Regions from separate parts of the Ferrovibrio sp. GW821-FHT12E11 genome, predicted to be linked through region 2. Evidence: predicted binding sites of a transcription regulator. Region 2 holds the regulator's gene; the other holds the start of a gene.
The links. The regulator HrcA, encoded in region 2, represses chaperone genes, less so after heat shock. The targets are predictions, from matches to a motif close to GTTAGCACTCNCCNNNGGNGAGTGCTAAC.
Positions count from the first base shown of each region.

Region 1 (7,185 bases), 690 kb from region 2:
TCAGCACGTGGAAGGTGACACCCAGCGCGACGCCCTTGGCGGCGATGGCCTCGGCCACGGCGATATGGTCGGTGATGATCTTCAGGTCGGTGCCATCCTTCATGATGGCGGCCACCTGCTCCAGCTTCTGCGGCGCGATGGGCACGGCATAGGTGATGTCGCGGAAACCGGCTTTGGCGAAATAGGCGGCCTCGGCCAGAGTCGACACCGTGATCGGGCCGGGATCGCCATTATGGCACATCAGCGCCACGCGCACCGATTTCGCCGTCTTCAGATGCGGTCGCAGGGTTACTTTCAGATGCGCTGCGCGTTCGCGCATGCGCGCCACATTGCGCATCAGCCGCGTGCGGTCGAGCAGCAGGGCGGGGGTGGGCAGGTCGTCGAGGGTCATGGTCATGTCGGCCGGACTCTGTTTATCGGGGGCTCAGCACCAGCTGCGTCTGCGTCACCACGGCGGCCAGCTTGCCGTCGCCGCGCGTGATCCGCGTCTGCCACACCATGGTGGTCTTGCCGCGATGCAGCGGCGTGCATTCGGCTTTCGCCGTATCGCCGGCGGGAATCGCGGCAAAGAAGTTGGTCTTGCTTTCGATGGTGGTGGTGCTGAAGCCGTCCGTGAGATTGGCCACCGTGGCCACCGCGCCCAGCGTATCGGCAAAGGCCATCACCGCGCCGCCATGCAGCACGGCGGGCCGTGTGCACAGGTCCGGCGTCACCGGCAGTTCGGCCAGCACCTTGTCGGGCGCCACGCTGATGATGCGCAGGCCGATCAGGTCGGCAAAAGGCAGCTTGGTCAGGTCCGACATCGCAAAGGCCTTATTTCAACAGTTCGTAGGGACCGCCGGTTTTCAACGCAGCCTGATAGGCCGGCCGCGCGTGGATGCGGTTGAGGAAGTCGCGGATCGGCACGTAAGTGTCATCGAGGCCGACGCGGGAGGCGGTCGCCTCCAGCGGGAAGCTCATCATGATATCGGCGGCGCTGAAGTCCGGCCCGGCGAACCAGCCGCCGTTCTTCGTCAATTCGTCGCACCAGTAGCGCATATGCTGGGCGAGCTGCGGGTCGATCAGCGTCGCCTGCGCCTTGCCCGCCACCATCTTGATGATCGGCCGGATCAGGCCCGGCACGTTTTTCGGCAGGCGCAGAAAGATCAGCTTGAGCAGCAGCAGCGGCATGGCCGAACCTTCGGCATAATGCAGCCAGTAGGTATAGCGGCGCTTCTCCGCCGTGGCCGGCGCCGGGATCAGTCTACCCTGACCGTAGGTCTCGATCAGGTATTCGACGATGGCGCCGGTCTCGGCGATGGTGATGTCGCCATCGGAAATCACCGGCGACTTGCCGAGCGGATGGATCTGCCGCAGCGCCGCCGGCGCGCGCATGTCAGGGCCGCGCTCGTAGCGCACCACCTGGTAGGGCAGGCCCAGTTCCTCCAGCAGCCAGAGCACGCGCTGCGAACGGGAGTTGTTCAGGTGATGGACGGTGATCATGGGAACCTCTGTGCGGTAAGCGGGCAGCCTAGCATGCGTGTCGGCATGCGGAGAACCGCCCGCGCGCGTCAGCGGGCAGAGAATCTTTGAGCCAGGTCCTGGCGGCGGAACTGCTCGATGACGAAATCGACAAAGGCGCGGGTCTTGGCCGGCAGCAGCGTCTTGCTGGCATAGTAGAGCGAGATCGGACCCACATCGGCATGCCAGTCGGGCAGCAGCCGTACCAGCGTGCCGCGTTCCAGATGCGGCAGCACATCCGGAATGGCCAGCATCGCCACGCCCAGGCCCAGCAGGGCGGCGCGGCACATGGAGGATGGATCGCTCAGGATGACGGCGGTGTTCATCTGCGGCTCGGCTTCGCGGCCTTTGCTGTCCCGCATCACCCAGCTGCGCAATCGGCCGGTCTGCACCGAGCGCATGGCGATGCCATCGCAGGCGGCAAGATCGGCCGGCGTCTGCGGCAGACTGCGGCCGGCGAGATAGGCCGGCGCGGCGACGGCGACGATATGCGCGCGCGCCAGTTCGCGCGCCACGATGCCCGGCGTCAGCGCGAAGCCGCCACCGATGGCCGCATCGTATCCTTCCGCGATCAGATCCACCGCGCGGTTCTCGAACTGCCACTCCGGCGTCACCAGCGGATAGCGCGCGCGGAAGCCGGGCAGCAGCGGCAGGATGTAATCGGCGCCGAAGCCTGGCGCCAGACTCACCTTCAGCAGGCCGGCCGGCTGCGCCGTTTCGGCGCTGACTCCGGCAATCGCCGCCTGGATGCTGTCCAGCCCGCCGCGCACCGATTGCAGAAAGCGCTCGCCGGACTCGGTCAGGGTCAGCCGGCGCGTGCTGCGCTGGAACAGCCGCACACCCAGATTGGCTTCCAGGGTGCCGACATTGCGGCTGACAGCGGCCGGCGTCAGGCCCAGGCGACGCGCGGCGGCAGAAAAACTGCCGAGTTCCGCACTACGCACAAAGGATTCCAGATTGGCCAAGGTTTCCATGGCAACACACTTTCAAGTAATACTTGAAAGTAATGTACATAATTACCGGCTAATTCAAAGGGAGTTGTGCGCCTACCCTCTGCTCCGTCACCACCATCCACCTACGGAGCATGCATCATGTCCACCCAGCCTTCCTCCCCCCAAACCCTGACCGGCAAGGTCGCCCTGGTCACCGGCGGCTCGCGCAGCATCGGCGCCGCCATCGCCAGGCGTCTCGCCGCCGAAGGTGCGGCGGTCGCCGTCACCTACAGCGCCTCGCCGCAGAAGGCCGAAGAGGTCGTGCAGATGATCGCCGCGGTCGGCGGCAAGGCCCGCGCCATCCGGGCCGATGCCGGCGATGCCGCTGCGGTGAAGGCGGCGGTCGATGAAACCGCCGCCGTCTTCGGCCGGCTCGACATCCTGGTCAACAATGCCGGCACGGCGGCGCAGGGCGTCACTGGCGAAATCCCGCTCGCCGATTTCGACCGCTTGGTCGCGGTCAATATCAAGGGTGCCTTCGTCGCCGCGCAGGAAGCCTCGCGCCACATGCAGCAGGGCGGCCGCATCATCAACATCGGCAGCATCCACAGCGAATATGTCCCCTATGCCGGCATCTCGGTCTATGCGCTGACCAAGGGCGCGGTGGCCGGCATGACCCAGGCGATGGCACGCGATCTCGGTCCGCGCGGCATCACGGTGAACAATGTGCTGCCGGGCCCCACCGATACCGACATGAATCCCGCCTCGGGCCCGTTTGCCGAGACCGTGCGCGGCCTCACGGCGCTGCAGCGCTACGCGGCACCCGATGAGATTGCCGGCTTCGTGGCCTATCTCGCCGGCCCGGACGCCAGCTACATCACCGGCGCCAATCTGCGCATCGATGGCGGTTTCGCCGCGTAAATCCTGAACGGAACGGAGATCGTGTCATGACCAAGAGCATCAGCAACAGCACCATCGGCATCATCGGCGCCGGCGCCATCGGACAGGCTTTCGCCACACGACTGGCGGCGGCGAAGATCGACGCCATCCTCAGCAACAGCCGCGGCCCGGACTCCTTGCGCGACACAGTAGCCGCGCTCGGCCCCACGGTTCGCGCCGGCACCGTGCAGCAGGCGGCTTCCGCCGCGATCGTCTTCATCTCGGTGAACTGGGCACAGCTGCCGGCCGCGCTGGCCGGCCTGCCGGACTGGAATGGCCGCATCGTGATCGACAGCAACAATCCGGTGGTGCAGCCTGGCTTCCAGCTCGCCGACCTGGATGGCCGCACTTCCAGCGCCGTGCTGGCCGGTCTGCTGCCGGGCGCGCGTCTGGTGAAGGCCTTTAACACCCTGCCGGCGGCGCTGCTGGCGCGCGACCCGCGGGAGAGCAGCGGCAACCGCGTGGTCTTTCTCTCGGGTGACGATGCGGCGGCGCGAACCGAAGTATCGGCGCTGGCCGAGCGGCTCGGCTTCGCGCCCGTCGATCTCGGTCCTCTGGCCCGGGGCGCCGCGCTGATGCAGTTCCCCGGCGGCCCGCTGCCCGCGCTCAACCTGCTGAAGGCGTCGTAGCCTCTGCTCCCGCGCCGGGGCCTTCGCCCGGCGCGGGGATCCGGCTGTCATGAAAATTTATGGCGAAAATCGGGCATGCCTCCTTGACGGGGGGCAATGCCCTGCTTAAGTGTCTGGCGCTCTCCCGAGGGGAGTGCTAACAACTTTGAGATTTTGCCGGAAAACGGCGAATTTCTGGGTTTCCGAATTTTTCGATGCGACAGATACATATGGAGGATCGCATGAAGTTTCGTCCGCTGCATGACCGCGTGGTGGTAAAGCGCGTGGCCGAGGAAGAGCGTTCGGCTGGCGGCATCATCATTCCGGACAGCGCCAAGGAAAAGCCGATGCAGGGCGAGATCATCGCCGTCGGCGCCGGCGCCCGCGATGAGGCTGGCAAGGTCCAGCCGCTCGACGTCAAGGTCGGCGACCGCGTGCTGTTCGGCAAGTGGTCGGGCACCGAGGTGAAGCTCGATGGCACGGATCTCCTGATCATGAAGGAATCCGACATCATGGGCATCATCGAAGGCACCCCCGCCAAGAAGTCCAAGGCCGCTTAATCAGCGCCCCCATTCAAAAGATTTAAGGAGATAGTCTCATGGCTGCTAAAGACGTTCGTTTTGGCGCCGATGCCCGTGGCAAGATGCTGCGTGGCGTCGACATCCTCGCCGATGCCGTCAAGGTGACGCTGGGCCCGAAGGGCCGCAACGTCGTGCTCGACAAGTCGTTCGGCGCGCCGCGCATCACCAAGGACGGTGTGACGGTTGCGAAGGAAATCGAGCTGGCTGACAAGTTCGAGAACATGGGCGCCCAGATGGTGCGCGAAGTGGCCTCGAAGGCGAATGACCAGGCCGGCGACGGCACCACCACCGCCACCGTGCTGGCCCAGGCCATCGTGCGCGAAGGCTCCAAGGCCGTTGCCGCCGGCATGAACCCGATGGATCTGAAGCGCGGCATCGACCTCGCCGTCGAGAAGATCGTCGAAGACCTCAAGACCCGCTCGAAGAAGATCTCGGGCGCCAAGGAAATCGCCCAGGTCGGCACCATCTCGGCCAACGGCGACCATGAAATCGGCAACATGATTGCCAAGGCCATGGAAAAGGTCGGCAACGAGGGCGTCATCACGGTTGAAGAGGCGAAGAGCCTGGAGACCGAACTGGACGTCGTCGAGGGCATGCAGTTCGATCGCGGCTACCTGTCGCCGTACTTCATCACCAATGCCGAGAAGATGCTCTGCGAGATGGAGAACCCCTTCATCCTCCTGCATGAGAAGAAGCTGTCGGGCCTGCAGGCGATGCTGCCGGTGCTGGAAGCCGTCGTGCAGACCGGCCGTCCGCTGCTGATCATTGCCGAAGACGTCGAGGGCGAAGCCCTGGCGACTCTGGTGGTGAACAAGCTGCGCGGTGGCCTGAAGGTCTCGGCCGTCAAGGCGCCGGGCTTCGGCGATCGTCGCAAGGCGATGCTGGAAGACCTCGCGATCCTGACCGGCGGTCAGCTGATCTCGGAAGATCTCGGCATCAAGCTGGAGAGCGTCACGCTCGCCATGCTCGGCACCGCCAAGAAGGTGACCATCGACAAGGAAAACACCACCGTTGTCGGCGGCGCCGGCAAGAAGAAGGACATCGACGCCCGCGTTGGCCAGATCAAGGCGCAGATCGAGGAAACCACCTCGGACTACGACCGTGAGAAGCTGCAGGAGCGTCTGGCCAAGCTGGCTGGCGGCGTGGCCGTCATCAAGGTCGGCGGCGCCACCGAGATCGAGGTGAAGGAGCGCAAGGATCGCGTTGACGACGCGCTGCATGCGACCCGCGCCGCGGTTGAAGAAGGTATCGTTCCGGGCGGCGGCACTGCGCTGCTGTACTCGGTCCGCGCCATCGACAAGGTCAAGGTCGACAATGCCGACCAGAAGCATGGCGTGGAAATCATCCGCCGCGCCCTGCAGGCTCCGGTCCGTCAGATCGCCGAGAATGCCGGCGTTGACGGCGCCGTGGTGGCCGGCAAGCTGCTGGAGTCCAAGGACACCAGCTGGGGCTTCAACGCCCAGACCGAAGAGTATACCGACCTGGTGAAGGCCGGCGTCATCGACCCGACGAAGGTCGTGCGCGTCGCGCTGCAGGGTGCTGCTTCGGTGGCCGGCCTGCTGATCACCACCGAGGCCATGGTTGCCGACAAGCCGGAGCCGAAGTCGGCCGGCGGCGGCATGCCGGGCGGCGGCGGCATGGGCGGTATGGGCGGCATGGGCGGCATGGACTTCTAAGTCCGACGCTCTCTGCTCGCAGAGTTGGGAAAGGCCCGGTGGAAACACCGGGCCTTTTCTATTGGCCATTCGGTCTACATCATGGGCAGCGCAGCCTGAGGAGTCCGCCCATGTCGAAATCGCTGGTCATCGCCGCCGCCGGGATGTGGGCCGCCATGGCCGTGCTGGATGCGTTCTGGCTCGGTCTGGCGACGAAGCTGTTCTACCGGCCCCGGCTCGGTAGCCTGCTGAACGACACGCCGGTCTGGTGGGCCGCCATCGCTTTCTATGTGCTTTACGGCCTGGGCCTGCTGGTCTTCGTGCTGCGGCCGGCGCTGCAGGATGGCGACCCGCTGCCGCAGGCCATGCTCTACGGCGCCTTTTTCGGCCTCGTCGCCTATGGCGCCTATGACCTGACCAACCAGGCCACCACGCGCGGCTGGCCGCTCAGCGTCACCGTGGTCGATATGGCCTGGGGCGCGGTGATGAGTGCGCTGGCGGTTGGTTTCGCGCTCTGGCTGGAGCGAAAATTCGCATAAACGATGCGCGCATAAAATCCTCCGCCGGACTGACAAAAATTCTTCGGTTTTCAGCGGCGGGTCTCTGCCCTAGCTTAGGTCCTTTCCAGAAACCCGGAGGGAATCCCCATGAGTCTGCGCATCGGCAGCAAGGCACCCGATTTCGAGGCTGACAGCACCATCGGCAAGCTGAAATTCCACGACTTCATCGGCGACGGCTGGGGCATCCTGTTCAGCCACCCGAAGGACTTCACCCCGGTCTGCACCACCGAGCTCGGCGCCGTGGCCAAGCTGAAGCCCGAATTCGACAAGCGCAATGTGAAGGTGGCCGGCCTCAGCATCGATCCGGTCGACGATCACAAGCGCTGGGTCGGCGACATCAAGGATGTCACCGGCTTCCTGCCGGACTATCCGCTGATCGCCGATCACGACCTGAAAGTCGCCAAGCTCTA
Region 1 covers NZ_JBXAQG010000001.1:2,360,438-2,367,622, forward strand. Annotated here, with positions in the region: gene AC1ROT_RS11835 (alanine racemase) at 1-397, opposite strand, end outside; gene AC1ROT_RS11840 (PaaI family thioesterase) at 414-803, opposite strand; gene AC1ROT_RS11845 (glutathione S-transferase family protein) at 814-1,482, opposite strand; gene AC1ROT_RS11850 (LysR family transcriptional regulator) at 1,551-2,474, opposite strand; gene AC1ROT_RS11855 (3-oxoacyl-ACP reductase family protein) at 2,592-3,353, shown strand; partial or broken gene AC1ROT_RS11860 (NADPH-dependent F420 reductase) at 3,368-4,000, shown strand; gene AC1ROT_RS11865 (co-chaperone GroES) at 4,222-4,539, shown strand; gene groL (chaperonin GroEL) at 4,578-6,236, shown strand; gene AC1ROT_RS11875 (DUF2177 family protein) at 6,347-6,754, shown strand; gene AC1ROT_RS11880 (peroxiredoxin) at 6,863-7,185, shown strand, end outside.
Region 1: a site for HrcA is predicted at 4,113-4,141, ahead of AC1ROT_RS11865 (co-chaperone GroES). Genes of this name have one in related genera too.

Region 2 (7,185 bases):
CGCAACTCGCTGTGGATCGGTTTTCTGGTGGTGCTGGTTTCCGTACCTGTGGGACTGGCCGGCGCCATCCTGATGACCCAGGTCTATGCCCGCGCGCGCTCGTTCTACTACCTGATCGTGGTGTCGCCGGTGCTGACGCCGGGCGTCATCATCGGCATTTCCACCGTGATCTTCTGGCGCGAGATGACCGGCGCCACCGGCACGCGCTTCCTCTATGACGGCACGCTGATGACCGTGGTGGCGCAGGCGAGCTTCATCTCGGCCTATACCATGCTGATCTTCCTGGCGCGGCTGCAGCGCTTCGACCGCGCGCAGGAGGAAGCAGCGCTGGATCTCGGCGCCAGCCATCCGCAGGTGTTCCTGCATATCCTGCTGCCCTTCATGCGGCCGGCGATCCTGTCGGCGGCGGCGCTCGCCTTCCTGTCGTCGTTCGAGAACTACAACACCACCACCTTCTCGATCCTGGCCGACAAGACGCTGACCACCGTGCTGGCCGGCCGGGTGCGCCAGGGCACCACCCCGGCGATCAGCGCGCTGGCGGTGCTGATCATCGCCGTCACCCTGCTGGGCGCCATCGCCTACGAGCTGGTGAAACGCCGGGAAGAGGCCGCCAAGGCCGCCCGCCTGCGGCTCGCCCAGCAGGAAGATGACCGCAGTCTGACCGGAAACCGGGCTTCCGCGGCGAACTGACCGGCAACACCGCCCGCCCGGCATTGACGCCGCCCCGGCAGGTTCTTAAGTCTGGTCCCATGATCCAGGAAATGAGCCAGCGCAGCCGCGACATCCTGCGGCTTGTGGTCGAGACCTATATGACGACCGGAGAGCCGGTCGGCTCGCGCTTCCTGTCGAAAAAGCTCGAACACCGGCTGTCGCCGGCCAGCATCCGCAACACCATGGCCGATCTGGAAGAGGCCGGGCTGCTCTACGCGCCGCATACTTCGGCCGGCCGCCTGCCGACCGAAAGCGGCCTGCGGCTGTTCGTCGACGGCCTGCTGCAGATGGGCGACCTGACACAGGACGAGCGCAGCTCCATCGAGGGCCGCGTCGCCGCCTCGAACCGCGGCTTCCAGGAAGTGCTGTCCGAGGCCACCGGCGTGCTGTCGGGCCTGTCGGGCCATGCCGGCCTGGTGGTGGCACCCAAGGTGGACACGCCGCTGCGCCATGTGGAATTCGTGCCACTGGGTCCGGGCAAGGCGCTGGTGGTGATGGTCTCCGACAACGGCCAGGTCGAGAACCGCATGCTGGATATCCCGAGCGGCTTCACGCCCGAAGCGCTGGCCGAAGCGGGGCAGTTCCTGTCGCAGCGCCTGAAAGGCCGCACCATCGGCACCGGGCGCAGCGAGATCCTGAACGAACTGGAGCAGCGCCGCGCCGAACTGGATCAGCTCTCGGCCCGCGTGGTGGAAGCCGGCCTCGCGGTCTGGGGCGGCGAGCCCGAGCGCGGCACCCTGATCGTGCGCGGCAGCGCCAACCTGCTGGACGACGTGGCGGCCATCGCCGATCTCGAGCGCATCCGCAATCTGATGGAAGAGCTGGAGAATACCGAGGAGATGCTGCGGCTGATCGAACTCACCCAGGGCGGCGAGGGCGTGCGCATCTTCATCGGCTCCGAAAACACCCTGTTCCGCCGCGCCGGCTGTTCGCTGATCGTGGCGCCGCTGCAGAACCAGCAGCAGCGCATCGTCGGCGCCATCGGCGTGATCGGGCCGACCCGGATGAATTATGCCCGCGTGGTACCCATGGTGGACTTCACCGCCCAGGTGGTCGGGCGACTTCTCGGTTAAAAAACGGCGGATTATACGCCCACCCCTTTTAAACCGGCCCAATCATCCGTATATCCGGGCCTTCGCATATGCAGGGGCCTCTAACGAGACGCCAAGATGAGCCAGAACGACAACGACCGTATCGAACCCACGCTGCACACCGGCCCCCAGTCCGGTGCCGCGCCGCAGAACACCGCTGCCGATTCCGCTGCCGCGCCCGACGACCAGCTCGCCAGGGTGCAGGCCGAGGCCGCCGAGCTGAAGGACCGCCTGCTGCGCCAGGCCGCCGATACGGAAAACCTGCGCAAGCGCCTGGACCGCGAGAAGGAAGATGCGATCAAGTTCGCCTCGGCCAAATTCGCCAAGGACATCCTGAGCGTGGCCGACAACCTGCGCCGCGCCCTGGAAAACGTGCCGAAAGCCGAAGCCGAGGCCAGCGAGCCGGTGCGCAACCTGGTGGCCGGCATCGAGGCAACCGAGCGCGAGCTGCTGAACGTGTTCGAGCGCCACGGCATCGCCCGCATCGATCCCAAGGGCCAGCGCTTCGATCCCAACCTGCATCAGGCGATGTTCGAGATCGAAGATCCGAGTGTGGCCAGCGGCACGGTGCTGCAGGTGATCGCCGCAGGTTACGTGCAGCAGGGCCGCCTGCTGCGCGCCGCCATGGTCGGCGTTTCCAAGGGCGGGCCGCAGCCCGATGCCCAGGCCGGCCAGACGGTCAACACGCAGGCGTAGTTCTTTCGCCGGCTTTTCCCGCACCCGCTGCTAACGATTGCGTCTGTCGTCACACCACTCGACAAATCGCGGCAAACATCCGCGATTGTCAAAAAAACGCAATCTGCCTGACCGATAGTCGCCCGGTGAAACCGGGGGACGGCAGTGGATATGTTCACATCCGAGGCGCTTGAGACGATCGGCACGGTTGCCGTGCCCTTGCCGCCTGTGTCGGCCACCATGCGCTGCGAGGATGTCGACCGCCGCTTCCAGGGCGATCCTGATCTCGGCGCGCTGGCGGTAGTGGATGGCACGCGGCCCGTCGGCCTCATCAACCGCTATGATCTGATCACGCAGCTCTCCCGCGATTACGGCCGCGCGCTCTATGCCAAGAAGCCGGTGGCCGACCTGATGGACCGCAATCCGCTGATCGTGGATGCCAGCATCAGCGTCGACAAGCTGGAGAGCCTGATCGCCGACGAGCATCAGAGCGCGCTTTTACGCGGCTTCATCGTCACCCGCAGCAACCGCTATTACGGCGTCGGCACGGCGCTGTCGCTGCTGCAGCTCGGCATGGCGCGCAGCGAGCGCCGCAACCGCGCGCTCGACCGCGCCCGCCAGCAGGCCGAGGAAGCGTCACTGAGCAAGACGCGTTTCCTGGCCAATATGAGCCACGAATTGCGCACGCCGCTGAATGCCATTATCGGTTTCGCCGAGATCATCCATAAGGAAATCTTCGGCCCGCTGGGCAACACCCGCTATGGCGAATACGTCAACGACATCCTGTCCAGCGGCCAGCATCTGCTGGGCCTGATCAACAACATCCTCGACATGTCAAAGATCGAAAGCGGTAGTTGGCGCATCCAGCCGGAAATGACCGATCCGGTGGAAATCATGGAAGCCTGCATCCGCACCTTCCGAGAACGCGCCGAAGGCCGCGGCGTGTTCATCTCCATGGCCGTCGATGCCCGGCTGTTCGAGGGCTTCGTCGACCGCCAGGCGCTGCGGCAGATCCTGCTCAACCTGATTTCCAATGCGGTGAAATTCACCCCGAGCGGCGGCCGCATCGAGGTCGGCGCGAAGCCGGCCGACACCGGCGGCTTCCATATCTGGGTCAGCGATACCGGCATCGGCATCGCGCCCGAGCATATCCCCACCGTGCTGGCGCCCTTTGGCCAGGTGGAAAACGACCTGACCCGGCAATACGAAGGCACCGGCCTCGGCGTGCCGCTGGTGAAATCCCTGATCGAGATGCATGGCGGGCGCTTCGAGATTCACTCCGTGCCGGGTGAAGGCACCACCATCCGCGCCCTGTTCCCGCCGCCGCCCGGCGAAGCGCAGGCCGGCGGCGTCATGGCGGCGCTGACGGGCGGGTCACCCGCCGCAAGGTGAGATTGATGCGGCCGCCGCCGGGCAGCAGGCGGCTGGTGCCCGGCATCACCCGGTCGATACCGTGATAGGCCAGCCGCGCGGCGCCGCCCAGCACCAGCACATCGCCCGATGCCAGCTTGAAGGATCGCGTTGGATCTTTCCGCGCCGTACCGCCGAGGCGGAACAGCGCATCGTCGCCCAGCGAGATCGACACCACGGGCGCCGTCATCGCCGCCTCGTCGCGATCCTGGTGCAGGCCCATCTTCGCCTGCCCGCCATAGCGGTTGATCAGGCAGCATTCCGGTGCATGGTCGTAATCGGCCACCGCCCACCAGATCGAGAGAATCTCGTCCGGGATCGCCGGCCAGGCCTGGCCGGTCTGCGGATGCTGCGGAATATAGCGGTAGCCGGCATCCTTGTCGGAATACCAGCCCAGGCTGCCGGCATTGCTCATCGCCACGCTCATCGCCTTGCCGGTTTTCGGCATCGTGGCGTGATAGGGCGGCGCGGCCTGCAGCAGCCCGAGCACGGCCTCGGTCAGCGCACGCTGGCGCGTCCGGTCAAGCAGACCGGGAAACAGGCGGAAACCATCAAGCGACTCGCGGGCGGGCATGCCCCTGAATCTGGCGCACGCCTGCCCGCTGTCTAGTCTCAGGCGAGGTCGGCCGACTGGATGCGCTTGACGCCGGCAGTCTTCATGGCGGTCCAGGATTTCGCCAGCGAGCCCTGGGCGTCGATGCCGCGGCAGGCATCCTCGATCACATAGGTCTCGAAGCCCTGCTTGCGCGCATCCATGGCCGTCCAGGCGACGCAGAAATCGGTGGCGAGGCCGACCACGAAGACGCGCTTGATGCCGCGATGCTTGAGATAGCCACCCAGCCCCGTCGTGGTCTTGCCATCGGCCTCCATGAACGCCGAGTAGCTGTCGACATCCTTGTGGTAGCCCTTGCGGATCACCAGCTGCGCATGCGGGATGGCGAGATCCTTCACCAGCGAGGCGCCTTCGGTGCCCTGCACGCAATGGTCGGGCCACAGCACCTGGCTGCCATAAGGCAGCTTCACGGCCTCGAAGGGCTTCTTGCCGGCATGCTGCGAGGCAAACGACACATGGTCGGCGGTATGCCAGTCCTGGGTCAGCACCACATTCTGGAAGCCCTTGGCGATCTTGTTGATCAGCGGCACGATCACATCGCCCTCCTTCACCGCCAGGCTGCCGCCCGGCACGAAGCAGTTCTGCACATCGACCACGATCAGCACGCTCTTGCCGCCAGCCGAAACCTTGCCGGCCGCAAAGGCCATGCCGCTCGATCCCAGCAGCCCGGCCGAGAGCGCCGCTCCACCCAGACCCATCATCATCTGACGCCGATTGACCATGACGCACCCCCGCGTTTGTTGCTTGGCTGGGCCTAGCAAACGCCGTTTGTATGTAGACGTCCAATGCTTTTTTCGCTGCCCGGTTTTTCGGCGGACTGCCCGCGGCGTCAGCCGTTTTTGCGCGCCATCCGCCAGGAATGCCCGCTGTAAACGAACAGCGCGCCCCAGATGCAGGCAAAGGCGACGGCATGCACCATGGTGAAGGCCTCGCCCCACAGCAGCACCGCCAGCAGGAACTGCAGACTCGGCGACAGATACTGCAGCAGGCTCATGGTGGCGACGCTGAGCCGCCGCCAGCCGGCCGCGAACAGCACCAGCGGCGCCGCCGTCACCGGACCGGCCAGCAGCAGCAGGACATGCGTCCAGCCATCGGCAACGCCAAACGTGCCGGTTCCTGCCGCGCCGAGCCAGAACAGGTAGCCCAGCGCCACGGGCAGCAGCACCATGGTCTCGACGGTCAGGCCGATCAGGCTGTCGACGGGGAAGCGCTTGCGCAGCAGGCCGTAGAACCCCCAGGTGGCGGCGATCATCAGCGACAGATAGATGGCCGAGTCGGCGGTGCCGACCAGCAGCACGGCGACGCCCAGGCCGGCCAGACCGAAGGCGCCCCACTGCACCCGGTCCATGCGCTCCTTCAGCACCACGCGGCCGAGCAGCACGGCGAACAGCGGATTGATGTAATAGCCCAGGCTGCAGGCCATCACCTGGTTGCGGTCGATCGCCCAGACGAAGATCAGCCAGTTGATCAGCAGGAACACCGCCGTGCCGGCCAGCACCAAGCGTAACTTTGGCGTAAACAGCACCCGCAGCCATTCGGCCCGTTTGCCAAAGGCCAGCACCAGCCCCAGGCAGAGCAGGCAGGACCACAAAACCCGATGGGCGTTGAGTTCCAGCGTGGGCACCCCGGCGGCACCGGCGGCCTTGAAATAAATGGGTGAAATTCCCCAGAGAAAATAACCACCTAGACCGCAGGCCACGCCGGCCCAGAGGCCAGGCGCGGCAGCCGGGGGCATGGCAGTGGTCGGGGGGACGGGCGGAATCGGCGCGGCGGTACTCTTGGACATCGGTTCCAGGGGTCTTTCAGGGTTTCCTCGGTCAGGGCCGGCGACCGGAAAACCCCGGCTGCGCCCTGTTTTTCTGGACATTTTTTCGGTCCACCCGTTGCGGGACGGGGGGGCTCCTCTTACATACCCCGCGAACGCTTGAACCAAAAGGGGTCCGCCCCGGCGCTTCCTGCCGAAGGCCGTCTCGGATCGCCGCATAAAGGAGTGAGACTATGGCCAAAGTCATTGGCATCGACCTGGGTACCACCAATTCCTGCATCGCCATCATGGATGGCAAAAATCCGAAAGTGATCGAGAACGCCGAAGGCGCGCGCACCACGCCGTCGATGGTTGCCTTCTCCAAGGACGGCGAGCGCCTTGTCGGCCAGCCGGCCAAGCGCCAGGCGGTCACCAATCCGGAAAACACGCTCTTCGCCGTGAAGCGCCTGATCGGTCGCGCCTACAGCGATGACGCGACCCGCCGCTTCACCGAAATGGTCCCCTACAAGGTGGCCAAGGGCGACAACGGCGACGCCTGGGTGGAAGTCCAGGACAAGAAATACAGCCCGAGCCAGGTCTCGGCCTTCATCCTGCAGAAGATGAAGGAAACCGCCGAGAGCTTCCTCGGCGAGACCGTCACCCAGGCCGTCATCACCGTGCCGGCCTACTTCAACGACGCCCAGCGCCAGGCGACGAAAGACGCCGGGCGTATCGCCGGCCTTGAAGTGCTGCGCATCATCAACGAGCCGACGGCCGCGGCGCTGGCCTATGGCCTCGACAAGACCAGCGATGGCAAGAAGATCGCCGTCTACGATCTTGGCGGCGGCACCTTCGACGTCTCGATCCTGGAGATCGGCGACGGCGTCTTCGAAGTGCGCTCGACCAACGGCGACACCTTCCTCGGCGGCGAAGACTTCGAT
Region 2 covers NZ_JBXAQG010000001.1:3,049,053-3,056,237, reverse strand. Annotated here, with positions in the region: gene AC1ROT_RS15185 (ABC transporter permease) at 1-690, shown strand, start outside; gene hrcA (heat-inducible transcriptional repressor HrcA) at 750-1,784, shown strand; gene grpE (nucleotide exchange factor GrpE) at 1,881-2,498, shown strand; gene AC1ROT_RS15170 (sensor histidine kinase) at 2,649-3,869, shown strand; gene AC1ROT_RS15165 (alpha-ketoglutarate-dependent dioxygenase AlkB family protein) at 3,829-4,461, opposite strand; gene pncA (bifunctional nicotinamidase/pyrazinamidase) at 4,500-5,222, opposite strand; gene rarD (EamA family transporter RarD) at 5,330-6,235, opposite strand; gene dnaK (molecular chaperone DnaK) at 6,499-7,185, shown strand, end outside.